Regions from separate parts of the Thauera mechernichensis genome, predicted to be linked through region 1. Evidence: predicted binding sites of a transcription regulator. Region 1 holds the regulator's gene; each other region holds the start of a gene.

Region 1 (3,124 bases):
TCGCCATCTTGCCCGCCGCGACCACTCGCGCGCGGAGCTGGCGCGCAAGCTGGCCGCCCACGGCGAGGCCGACGAGGTGCAGGCAGTGATCGAGCGCATGGGCGAGCTCGGCCTGCAGTCCGACAGCCGCTACGCCGAAGCCTACGTGCGCACCCGTGCCAACCGCTTCGGCGGCAGCCGCCTGCGCAGCGAGCTGACGCGGCGCGGGATCGACCGTGAACTGATCGAGGCAACACTCGCCACGGAGTGCGTAGAATCGGAACTGGAGCGTGCCCGCGCAGTGCTGCGCAGCCGCTTCCAGGCGGCCCCGGCGGATGCGCGCGAATGGGCGCGCCAGGCCCGTTTCCTGCAAACCCGCGGCTTTGCACCCGAACTGATCCGCAAGCTGCTGAAAGAACCCCGCGATGAGTCTGCTTAAGGTCTCCAGCCTGCAAAAGCGCTACAAGGCGCGCACCGTGGTCCACGACGTCGGCTTCGAGGTCGGTTCGGGCGAGGTCGTCGGCCTGCTCGGCCCCAACGGCGCCGGCAAGACCACCTGTTTCTACATGATCGTAGGCTTGGTCCGTGCCGACGGCGGCCAGATCAACCTCGACGGCACCGACCTCACCCACCTGCCGATCCACGCCCGTGCGCGTCTGGGCCTGTCCTACCTGCCGCAGGAGATGAGCGTCTTCCGCAAGCTCACCGTGGCCGAAAACATCCGTGCCGTGCTCGAGCTCCAGGGGCTCGATGCGCACCAGGTGAAGACCCGGCTCGACGAACTGCTGCTCGAGCTTGGCATCAACCACCTGCGCGACAACACCGCCGTCTCACTCTCCGGCGGCGAGCGCCGACGTTGCGAGATCGCGCGCGCACTTGCAACCGACCCGCGCCTGATCCTCCTCGACGAACCCTTCGCAGGGGTCGACCCGATCGCGGTCATCGACATCCAGAAGATCATCCGCTTCCTCAAGGAGCGCGGCATCGGCGTGCTGATCACGGACCACAACGTGCGCGAGACGCTCGGCATCTGCGATCGTGCGTACATCATCAGCGAGGGCCGGGTACTGGCAAGCGGCGAACCGGCCGAGATCATCGACAACGAAAGGGTGCGCCAGGTTTACCTGGGCGAGCATTTCCGCCTGTGAATCCGCGCGCGCGTCGACAGCGATGAAACCAAGCCTCCAGCTCAAGCTCTCCCAGCACCTTACCCTGACGCCGCAGCTGCAGCAGTCGATCAAGCTGCTGCAGCTGTCGACCATCGAGCTGAACCAGGAGATCGAGCGCTTCCTGCTCGAGAACCCGATGCTCGAGCGCAGCGACGGCGACGGTGTCGAGTTCGTACCACCGCTACCACCGGGCAGCCCCCCCGAGCACGAGGCCAGACAGCAACAGGCAAACACCCCCGAGGCGCCAGCCAGCGCTGCGGACAGCGAGGCCGGCGACCATGCCGACCATGGCAGCGCCGACGAAGGCATGGACTGGTCCAATGTCGGCAGCGGCGCATCGAGCCGCAGCGAGGACGACGACGACGTCGATTACCAGGAACTGCAGGCGGCTGGCGTCTCCCTGCGTGACCATCTCGACCAGCAGGTGTCGCTGTCGCCGCTGTCAGACCGCGACCGCGCCCTCGTGCGCTTCATCATCGAAGCCTTGGATGACGACGGCTACCTTCACCAGCCGCTCGATGAGCTCCTCGAACTGCTTCCGGACGACGCCGACGTCGATGTCGATGACCTGAACATCGCGCTGCGCCACGTACAGAACCTCGAGCCCGCAGGCATCGGCGCGCGCAGCCCCAGCGAATGCCTGTCGCTGCAGCTCCGTACCCTGCCGGCTTCGGCGACGCGCACGCTCGCGCTCGAGATCGTCGACAAGCACCTCGAGCTGCTCGCCGAGCGCAACTTCGTCAAGCTCAAGAAGCTGACCGGCTGCGACGACGAAGCCCTGCGCGCCGCCCATGCCCTGATCTGCAGCCTCGACCCCCACCCCGGCTCGCGTTACTCGAACGCCGAGACGCGCTACGTACTGCCGGATGTGGTCGTACGCAAGCTGCGCGGGCGGTGGACGGTCAGCCTGAACCAGGAGGCAATGCCGCGTCTGCGCATCAACCGCCTGTATGCCAGCCTGCTGCAGCAGAACCGCGGCCAGGGTGGCGGCCTGAGCGGACAGTTGCAGGAGGCACGCTGGCTGATCAAGAACGTGCAGCAGCGCTTCGACACCATCCTCCGGGTGTCCCAGGCCATCGTTGACCAGCAGAGGCAGTTCTTCGATCATGGGGAGGTGGCAATGCGACCACTCACCCTCCGGGAGATCGCGGACCAACTCGAGCTGCACGAGTCCACCGTGTCGCGCGTGACCACGCAGAAGTACATGGCGAGTCCGCGCGGGGTGTTCGAACTCAAGTATTTCTTCGGTAGTCACGTCGCCACCGACACCGGTGGAGCGGCCTCGTCCACGGCGATTCGCGCGCTGATTCGCCAACTGGTCGACGCCGAGGACAGCAAGAAACCGCTGTCCGACGCCAAGATTGCCGAAGTCCTTGGCCAGCAGGGTATCGTGGTCGCACGGCGCACGATCGCCAAGTATCGCGAATCCCTCAATATCCCGCCGGTCAGCCTGCGCAAATCCATCTGACAAAAACAGGAGTCAACATGAATCTCAACATCACCGGGCGCCACGTCGAAGTCACTCCGGCCATTCGCGACTACGTCACCTCCAAGCTTGATCGCGTCATCCGTCACTTCGACAACGTCACCAGTGTCGCGGTGATCCTCTCGGTCGAGAAGCTCAAGCAGAAGGCCGAGGTCACCCTGCACGTGCGCGGCAAGGACATCTTCGTCGAAAGCGATGATGCCGACCTGTACGCGGCCATCGACGCGATGACCGACAAGCTCGACCGCCAGGTGCAGAAGTACAAGCAGAAACTGGCCGACCACAACCACGAGACGATCAAGCACCAGGCCCCCGAAGCCTGACGCTTTCGTTTCAGCCCCACGTCCGGGGTATGGTTATAATGCGCCCGTTTCCAAGACGCGGCGCCAGCATGCCCCGGGACGGCCGGTCGCACCCTGCGACCGGAATGCCTGCGATATTGCGCGAACCCTCCAGCGAATGAGCCTGATATCCCAACTCCTGCCACTGT
Region 2 (3,124 bases), on a different contig from region 1:
CCGTGGCATCCGGCGTGCAACCCTGATCGCCATCGTCACCAACGCCAGCCTGGCCATCAGCCAGGTGGTGGTTGGCCTGTTCGCGAACGCCTTCAGCCTGGTTGCCGATGCGGCTCACACGCTATCGGACCTCGTCACCGACCTGATGGTTCTGATCGCCGGTCAGCAGAGCGCGCACCCGGCCGACCTCGACCACCCCTACGGCCATGGCCGCATCGAGACGGTAACGACCATGGTACTGGGCGTCGTGCTCGCGACAGTGGGCATCGGCTTCCTGTGGAGCTCGGGCCTGCGCCTGCAGGATATTGAAGCCCTGCCCGCACTGCACCCTGCAGCACTGCTGATGGCGCTGCTTACCCTGGCCGCCAAGGAGGGCCTGTTCCGCTACACGCTCGCAGCCGGGCGCAGGCTCAAGGCGCCGATGCTGGAAGCCAACGCTTGGCACGCGCGCTCGGACGCCGCGTCGTCACTGGTCGTCGCCGCAGGCATTGGCGGCAGCCTGGCGGGCTACCCCTTCCTCGAACCACTGGCCGCCGCGGTGGTGGGCTTCCTGATCCTGCATATGGGAATCAGGCTCGCACTCAAGGCGGTGCGCGAACTGATCGACACCGGCCTGCCCGCCGAGGAGCTTGCACGCCTGCGCCGCACCATCGAGGACACCCCCGGCGTGATCGGCCTGCACGACATGCGCACGCGGCGCATGGCGGACCGCGTGCTGTGCGACGCGCACGTCCAGGTCAGCCCTCACATCACCGTGTCGGAGGGCCATCGAATCTCGGACGCGGTCTATTTCCGGGTACGCGACGCCCACCCCGAAGTCCGCGACGTACTGGTGCATATCGACCCCGAGGACGACACCGACCTGCAGGTGGTGCCTGCCGGCCCGGTTCCCGAGCGCGCCGAAGTGCTCGCCGACGTCCGCCTGTTGCTCGGACCGGAAGTCCCGCAGCCAAAGCGCGTCCAGATTCACTACCTGGGCCAGCGCCTCGAGGTGGAGCTCTTCCTGCCCCCAGCCCTGGACCAGGGGCAAGTTACAGCCATCCGCAACCGTGTGGACGCGTGGCTCGAAGAGCACCCGCACTACCGCGCAATCAGGCTGCTCCAGGAGATTGCACCATAATGGTGCATTCAATCCATATGATGCACTATTATGGTGCGCACCTCTTGAGGAATGGGCACCGCTTTCGAGCACTTGCCCTTGTGGCACAATGACTCGCCAGCCCGCTAGCGCCTGGCACGCTTAGTGCTTATACGCCTCACACGAATCCGGCGCATCGATCTCGTACCGCTGCTCCACCCGCTCAACGCAAAGACCGCCTCATCTCACCAGGAGTGAAAATGAACGCCCAAGACGTCATGAAAATGATTCAGGAAAACGAAGTGCGCTTCGTGGACCTGCGCTTTACCGACACCCGCGGCAAGGAACAGCACGTCGGCCTGCCGGTTTCGGCCTTCGAAGAAGAGCACTTCGAGCACGGCCACCCGTTCGACGGCTCGTCGATCGCCGGCTGGAAGGGCATCCAGGCTTCCGACATGGTTCTGATGCCCGAGCCTTCGTCCGCCTACATCGACCCCTTCTTCGATGAAACCACGCTGGTCATCACCTGCGACGTCATCGAGCCGTCGGACGGCAAGGGTTACGACCGCGATCCGCGCTCGATCGCCAAGCGCGCCGAGGCCTACCTGAAGAGCACCGGCATCGGCGACACCGCCTTCTTCGGCCCCGAACCCGAGTTCTTCATCTTCGACGCCGTCGAGTGGTCGGTCGACATGTCGGGCGTGTACAGCAAGATCATCTCGGAAGAGGCCGCCTGGTCCACCGCCGACAAGTTCGAAGGCGGCAACACCGGCCACCGTCCGCGCGTCAAGGGCGGCTACTTCCCGGTACCCCCGGTCGACAGCCTCAACGACGTGCGCGCCGCCATGTGCCTCGCGCTCGAAGCCTGCGGCGTGCCGGTCGAAGTGCACCACCACGAAGTGGCCAACGCCGGCCAGTGCGAGATCGGCACCAAGTTCAGCACGCTGACCAAGCGCGCCGACTGGACCCAGGTTCTCAAGTACATCGTGCACAACGTCGCGCACCAGTACGGCAAGACCGCCACCTTCATGCCCAAGCCCATCGTCGGTGACAACGGCTCCGGCATGCACGTGCACCAGTCGATCTGGAAGGATGGCCAGAACCTGTTCGCGGGCAACGGCTACGCCGGCCTGTCCGAGACCGCGCTGTACTACATCGGCGGCATCATCAAGCACGCCCGCGCGCTTAACGCCATCACCAACCCGGGCACCAACTCGTACAAGCGCCTGGTGCCGCACTACGAAGCACCGACCAAGCTGGCCTACTCGGCCCGCAACCGTTCGGCCTCGATCCGCATCCCCTACGTCGCCAACCCGAAGGGCCGCCGTATCGAAGCGCGCTTCCCGGACCCCCTGGCCAACCCCTACCTGTGCTTCGCGGCACTGATGATGGCGGGCCTGGACGGCATCCAGAACAAGATCCACCCGGGCGATCCGGCCGACAAGAACCTGTACGACCTGCCGCCGGAAGAAGACGCGCTGATCCCGACCGTGTGCACCAGCCTCGAACAGGCGCTGGAGTACCTGGACAAGGACCGCGAGTTCCTGACCCGTGGCGGCGTGTTCTCCAATGACTTCATCGACGCCTACATCACGCTGAAGATGGAAGAGGTGGACCGCATGCGCATCACCACCCACCCGGTGGAGTTCGACATGTACTACAGCCTGTAAGCCGAGCGCTACGGGACATCACGAAAGGGACGGGCATTGCCCGTCCCTTTTTTCTGGGGTCTAATCCATGCTCGTCCCGCACGGTTTCGGGCCGGGCTGCGCCACTGCGCAGCCGCACTCCACCCCGGCAAAAAGCGCATGCGAACGTCAACACTCCTGCCTCTGGCACTGCTCGTACTCCTGCCATCTGCCGCCCAGGCGGACATCTTCAAGTGCACCGACGCCGACGGCCGCATCACCTATACCAATGACCGCAGCCTCGGGCGCGGCTGCGTACGCCTTGAGTCGGACCTGCCGGTGTCTTCGGTCCCGGCGCCAGTTCGCCGCCCGGCGGCAACCACCCCCCAAGGCAGCTCCAGTCCTGGCGCCTTTCCCC
Region 3 (3,124 bases), 130 kb from region 1:
TGCTTGAGTACCTCTGATTCGCTGGCCACCGCGGGGCCGGCAAGGCTGGCGGTCGTGGCCACCAGCAGGGGGGTCAGGATTCGCTTCATTGCATGTTCTCCCTTAGAGCGCATCTGTGCCGGACTCGCCGGTGCGGATGCGAATGGCCTGTTCGAGATCGAAGACGAAGATCTTGCCGTCGCCGATCTTGCCGGTGGCGGCGGACTTCTCGATGGCTTCCAGCACCTGGTCGAGGATGTCGTCGGTAACCGCGACCTCGACCTTGACCTTGGGCAGGAAGTCGACGACGTACTCGGCGCCACGGTAGAGCTCGGTGTGGCCCTTCTGGCGGCCGAAGCCCTTGACCTCGGTGACCGTGATGCCTTGCACGCCGATGGCCGAGAGTGCTTCGCGCACTTCGTCGAGCTTGAACGGCTTGATGATGGCAGCGATGAGTTTCATGGGGCTTGCCTCTGTCATGGTTCTCGCAAACGGCCCGGAAGCGGGTGTCCGGGCCGCGAGGGATCAGAATTCCTTCGTGAAGGACAGCACGTAGCGGTCGCCGGCCGCGTTCTTGCCATTGCTGCCGAAGCAGTAGGGCTGACCAAGTGCGCAGCTGCCATTGGCGTCGGAGTCCGAATAGCTGAATGCAACGGTGCCGAAGCCGACGTCCTTGCTGATGCCCAGGCCCCAGTCGGTATAGGTCGCATCGCTGTTCTTGCGGATGCGCTGGTGGCCGACGTGCGCCGACAAGGTCCAGGTCGGGGCGACCTCGTACTCGGCGTTGAGCTCCAGATAGTTGCTGTTGCGGGTCTTCTCGCCATTCGTGCCCGTCCACCCGAACAGGTGCTTGGAGACGGCGTGCGAGTACTTCAGCTCGAGGAACTGCCAGCCCAGCGACAGGTAGACCTCGGTCGAGTCCGGCGACGGCGTGCCGGCGATCTTGTCGCCCGGGTAGTAGTACTGGATCACGCCGACGTCGTAAGACAAGGGGCCTGCTTCGCCCGCATAGCCGACGTAGAGGTCGAGCTCGAGGCTGTTGTTGGTCTTGGCGATGTCGTCGACCCAACCGACGTTCGAGCCCCAGGTGCCGATGTAGAGCCCGCTCTCGTGCGCGTAGTCGAAGCCGCCCTGCAGTGCAGGCTTGCCCTGCGACTGGGTGATGCCGCGGAAGACGTAGTCCGTGGTGATGGTCAGGTTGGCGCTGATGGGGCCGTCGCCGGCATGGGCGACGCCTGCGAAGGGCAGTGCGGCAAGAAGGGCGGTGGTGAGAAGGGACTTGCGCATGATGAACTCCTGAGCGGGTTTCGGGTTTTGACGCTGATCCCAAAGCACGGCGTGTGCCAGCAAACTGAAGTGATTGTTAAATATGAAGTTATCAGGATGATTGGGGGGGCGCAGCCGTTGTTTTGCTGCGCTGCCGCACGGATTCATGCACGAGAATGGCTCGGCATGCACCGACTTGGTGCGTCGAGCCGGGTCGTGACTGCCAGCTTCTGGTGCATCGCGGGCGGCGTGCTAGACTTCGCGCCATTCCTCACGTTTCAGGCAGGCCACCATGAGCACTCCCCGCATCCTTGACGAAATCGGCGCCAAGCTCTCCGAGCTCGCCGCCAACAGCCCGGTTCGCGACATCGAGAAGAACGCCAAGGCGCTCATCGGCAGCGCGTTCGGCAAGCTGGAACTGGTGACGCGGGAGGAGTTCGAGGTGCAGCGCGAGATGCTCGCCCACAGCCGCCAGAAGCTCGCCGAACTTGAACAGCGGGTGGCAGAGCTCGAGCGTCTGCTTGCCGCAGAGGCTGACCGCAGCGTTTGACCACACTCCGGATCGATCTGTCCGGAATAGTTTTTTGTCATTTTTTGCTTCTCCGCTAGACTGGCGCTCCGTCCAGTCCGGAGAACCGCATGTCCCTTGCGCTGGTGCGTAGTCGAGCGCTCGACGGCCTCGAAGCCCACGAGGTCATGGTCGAGGTGCACCTGGCCAACGGCCTGCCGGCATTCAACCTCGTCGGTCTGCCCGATACCGAGGTGCGCGAGGCGCGTGATCGTGTGCGCGCCGCGATCCAGACCTCGCAGTTCGAGTTCCCACAACGCCGGATCACCGTCAATCTCGCGCCTGCCGACCTGCCAAAGGAGGGCGGGCGCTTCGATCTCGCCATTGCCGTTGGCATCCTGGCCGCGTCCGGTCAGGTGGCTGATGGGAGCCTTGACGGCATCGAGTTCTGTGGCGAGCTGTCGCTGACCGGCGGCCTGCGCGGCGTGCGTGGCGTGCTGGCGGTGGCGCTGGCCGCAGCACGTGCGCGCCGTAAGCTGGTGCTGCCGGCCGACAATGCTGCCGAGGCCGTGCTTGCCCAGGATGCCTTCGTGCTGGGGGCCGCCAGCCTGCTTGAGGTGTGCGCTCACCTCAATGGCCATACCGTGCTGCAGCGTGCGGCATCACGGCCTCCCGAGACAGCGTTACGCGACGGCATGCCCGACCTCGCCGACGTGCGTGGTCAGTTGCAGGCGCGTCGCGCGCTTGAGGTGGCAGCAGCAGGTGCGCACTCGATCCTGCTTTTCGGCCCGCCCGGCACGGGCAAGTCGATGCTCGCTCAGCGTCTGCCGGGGCTGTTGCCGGTGATGACCGAGGCGGAGGCGGTCGAGAGCGCCGCGCTGTTCTCGCTCGAAGGGAGCTTCGATCCCGCGCGCTGGCGCCAGCGGCCCTTCAGGGCGCCCCACCACACCGCATCGGCTGCCGCGCTCGTTGGCGGCGGGGCGATGCCGCGGCCAGGCGAGATCTCGCTGGCAAACAACGGCGTGCTCTTCCTCGACGAGCTGCCGGAGTTCGATCGCCGTGTGCTCGAGGCTTTGCGCGAGCCGCTCGAGAGCGGCACGGTGACGGTGTCGCGTGCGCGCAAGCGCGCTGAGTTTCCGGCCCGCTTTCAGCTGGTGGCCGCGATGAATCCGTGCCCCTGCGGCTATGCCGGCCATCCGCATCGCGCCTGCGTGTGTACGCCTGAGCAGGTGGCGCGCTATCGCGCGCGCATCTCCGGCCCGCTGCTCGACCGCATCGACCTCAGCGTTGAAGTGCCGGCGATCGCGCACGATGAGCTTGCCAGCGCCAGCCCGGGGGAGGATTCGGCCGCGGTGCGCGCACGCGTGGCGA
Region 4 (3,124 bases), on a different contig from region 1:
CTCCTGGAAGATGCGCATCTTGTTGTGGCCCTTGAACAGCGTGGGCTGGATGTAGTAGCCGTCGGCCAGGTCGCCACCGAGTTGAGCGCGCTCGCCGCCGATCAGCACCTGGGCGCCTTCTTCCTTGCCAAGCTGCAGGTACGACTGGATCTTGCTCATCTGCTCGGCAGAAGCCTGAGCGCCCATCATGGTGTCGGTATCGAGCGGGCTGCCCTGCTTGATGGCGGCGACACGCTTGAGCGCACGCTCCATGAAGCGGTCGTAGATCGACTCCTGGATCAGCGCACGGCTCGGGCAGGTGCACACCTCGCCCTGGTTGAAGGCGAACAGCACCAGGCCCTCGATCGCCTTGTCGAGGAAGGCGTCGTCCTTGTCCATGACGTCGGCGAAGAAGACATTGGGCGACTTGCCGCCCAACTCGAGCGTGGCCGGGATCAGGTTGTTGGCGGCAGCCTGGGCGATCACGCGGCCGGTGGAGGTGGAGCCGGTGAAGGCGATCTTGGCGATGCGCTTGCTGGTGGCGAGCGGCATGCCGGCCTCGCGGCCGTAGCCATTGACGATGTTGAGCACGCCCGGCGGCAGCAGGTCGGCGATCAGCTCCATCAGCACCAGGATCGAGATCGGGGTCGATTCGGCTGGCTTGAGCACCACGCAGTTGCCCGCACCCAGCGCCGGCGCCAGCTTCCACGCCGCCATCAGGATGGGGAAGTTCCACGGGATGATCTGGCCGACCACGCCCAGCGGCTCGTGGATGTGGTAGGCCATGGTGTTCTCGTCGATCTCCGAGATACCGCCTTCCTGCGAACGCAGGCAGCCTGCGAAGTAGCGGAAATGGTCAACCGCGAGCGGGATGTCGGCGTTGAGCGTCTCGCGGATCGGCTTGCCGTTATCGACGGTCTCGGCATAGGCGAGCAGTTCGAGGTTGGCCTCGAGGCGGTCGGCGATCTTGAGCAGGATGTTGGAGCGGGTGGTAGCGTCGGCCTTGCCCCACTTCGGGAAGGCGGCGTGCGCGGCGTCGAGCGCGAGTTCGATGTCCTCGGCGGTGGAGCGGGCCGCCTGGGTGTACTTCTGACCGGTGACCGGGGTAACCACGTCGAAATACTGTCCCTTGACCGGAGCCACCCACTTGCCGCCGATGAAGTTGTCGTAACGGGACTTGAATTGAACCTTGGCGTCGGCTTGGCCGGGCAGTGCATACAGCATGGTATGGTCTCCTCAATCTTGAACGTGTGCGGGCGGGTTGCCTCGAGTGGTACTAAGCAGGCCTCGTGCCAGCTCTTAAAATCCAATAAAATCAGCAGCTTGAGCGGTCGTTAAGGTTTTTATGTGTTCATGATGTGCGACTGATATTGCCCGGACTGCTCCAAGCGCTCCATAAATGCGGGCAACTTATGGAGCAGTCCGATACAGCGCTCAGAAGAACAGGATGCCGCCCAGGGAGATCGTCCGCGTCTTCAGATCGCCCGGGAAGATGTCGCTGCCCTCGCCTTTCTCCTGGTTGTATTCGCCCACCAGCGTGATGTACTTGTTCAGGCTGTGGTAAACGCCCACGGTGGCCGAGCGGAACTTGTTGGTGTCGGCAAGCAGTCCGCCACGGTCGCGGTTCTCGCCGAAGTTGAGGCCGAACTTGGTCTTGCCGACGGTGTAGGTGCCCTGCAGGAAGTAGCCCTTGCCATCGGTCTTGGCAAACGGCGAGAAGTACATGGCACCGACGGTGGACAGGCCCAGACCGCTGGCATCGAAGCCGTAGGCCACGGCCTCGAAGGCGCCAATGCCGACCTTCGCCCCCAGTTCGAAGCCGCTGGCGTTGAAGCTGCCGGTGCCGCTGGTGCGCTGGTGGACCGCGCCCAGCCAGACCGACCCCTTCGCCGTGCCCGCCTCCCAGTCGTAGTTCGCCATGGCCTGGAAGCCAGGGTCCTTGGTCTCGCTGCCGGCGAACTTGTTGGGATCGAAGATTCCGAACGAGGCCGACAACCCGCCCTTGGTCGGCGTGGTGTAGGTGATCTGCGGCTGGAAGCCGGTGTACATGTAGCCGTGGCCGATCATGCCGAAGGTGGTGTTGAACGGCGTCGAGGCGTAGCTGTTGCCGCCGAGGCCGAGCAAGGTCATGTCGGAGAGGATGATCTTCTGCCCGAACAGTCCGATGTCGCGGCCGAACTTGATCGTGCCCCACTCGGCATTGCCGAACTGGAAGTACAGGTTGCGGGTGTCGATCTGGGTGAAGGGGCTGTCGCAGCCCGTAGCCCCGCCACACCCCGGATCGCTCGGCAGGCCGACGACGTCGGACTTGTCGTTGATGCCCGGCGCGAAGCCGACATGGGCCTTGATGTCGAGCCCGTCGACCTTGGTGGTGAACACGAAGTTGATCCAGCCCGGCAGCAGGCCGTTGGTGAGCGCCGAGTTGGTGGTCTTGACCCCGCCCGACTCTGCGCTGCGGTGCGAGTAGAAACCGTTGATGGTGCCGTTGATGTCGAGCGTGGCATCGCCCTGCGAGAAACTCACCGCATGGGCCGGCCCCATGCCAAGCGCCAGCAAGGCCCCGGTCAGCAGGCTCAGGCGCTTGCCTCCGGTGGCACGCAGGCCCTTGCGCGTCGTCGTGTTATCCATTGTTTCCTCCTCGAGAGTGGTGATCTTGTCGTTTGCACTGCAGGACCGGGGCAAGGCACCGGCCTGGTGCGGGCAAGTGCAATCGCTGTGCCATGCCGCGACAAGTCGCGTCAGACAAGGGGTTTCAGGTCATAGGGGTTCGCCCTCTCTGTTCCAGATGCTCCACAGAAACGATGTACAACCTTGATCCGAAACGAAACTTCGGAACAGAAATGCGCGCCCGCGGATAAAATCGCATTCGCGTGCATACGGTCGCTTACGACTGCACACGTCTCCCCACCCCACGCCCTGATGCCAGTCCTCGATGACGACGTTCCAGCCCTTGATCGCCACTGCCGCCTCTCCCCGCCCGCAAACCACCCCTAACCCTGCCCGCTATCCCGTTGCCATCATCGGAGCCGGCGCGCTCGGGCTCAGCTTTGCGGCACGCATCGCACGCACGCTGCGCGTGGCAGTGGTCGCACGCGACCGCGCTGCAGCCGCCAGACTGTGCCAGGGGGTGCGCGTAGGCGATTCG

What was found. Region 1 encodes sigma-54, which starts transcription at its own class of promoters, with help from an activator protein. Its sites were predicted from a motif close to TGGCACGCTTNCTGCTNA; they were not measured.
Region 2: glnA (type I glutamate--ammonia ligase) is a predicted target of sigma-54. The motif match lies at 1,233-1,250, and genes of this name have one in related genera.
Region 3: P7F68_RS06450 (TorF family putative porin) is a predicted target of sigma-54. The motif match lies at 1,308-1,325, and genes of this name have one in related genera.
Region 4: adh (aldehyde dehydrogenase) is a predicted target of sigma-54. The motif match lies at 1,257-1,274, and genes of this name have one in related genera.

The regions. Positions count from the first base shown of each region.
Region 1 is NZ_JARQZE010000003.1:186,785-189,908, forward strand. It holds gene recX (recombination regulator RecX) at 1-418, shown strand, start outside; gene lptB (LPS export ABC transporter ATP-binding protein) at 405-1,127, shown strand; gene P7F68_RS05875 (RNA polymerase factor sigma-54) at 1,150-2,616, shown strand; gene hpf (ribosome hibernation-promoting factor, HPF/YfiA family) at 2,634-2,957, shown strand; gene ptsN (PTS IIA-like nitrogen regulatory protein PtsN) at 3,094-3,124, shown strand, end outside.
Region 2 is NZ_JARQZE010000016.1:61,160-64,283, forward strand. It holds gene P7F68_RS16480 (cation diffusion facilitator family transporter) at 1-1,120, shown strand, start outside; gene glnA (type I glutamate--ammonia ligase) at 1,339-2,748, shown strand; gene P7F68_RS16490 (DUF4124 domain-containing protein) at 2,887-3,124, shown strand, end outside.
Region 3 is NZ_JARQZE010000003.1:315,951-319,074, reverse strand. It holds gene P7F68_RS06460 (ammonium transporter) at 1-89, opposite strand, end outside; gene glnK (P-II family nitrogen regulator) at 103-441, opposite strand; gene P7F68_RS06450 (TorF family putative porin) at 505-1,266, opposite strand; gene P7F68_RS06445 (accessory factor UbiK family protein) at 1,538-1,795, shown strand; gene P7F68_RS06440 (YifB family Mg chelatase-like AAA ATPase) at 1,885-3,124, shown strand, end outside.
Region 4 is NZ_JARQZE010000019.1:52,210-55,333, forward strand. It holds gene adh (aldehyde dehydrogenase) at 1-1,203, opposite strand, end outside; gene P7F68_RS17485 (porin) at 1,414-2,607, opposite strand; gene P7F68_RS17490 (ketopantoate reductase family protein) at 2,912-3,124, shown strand, end outside.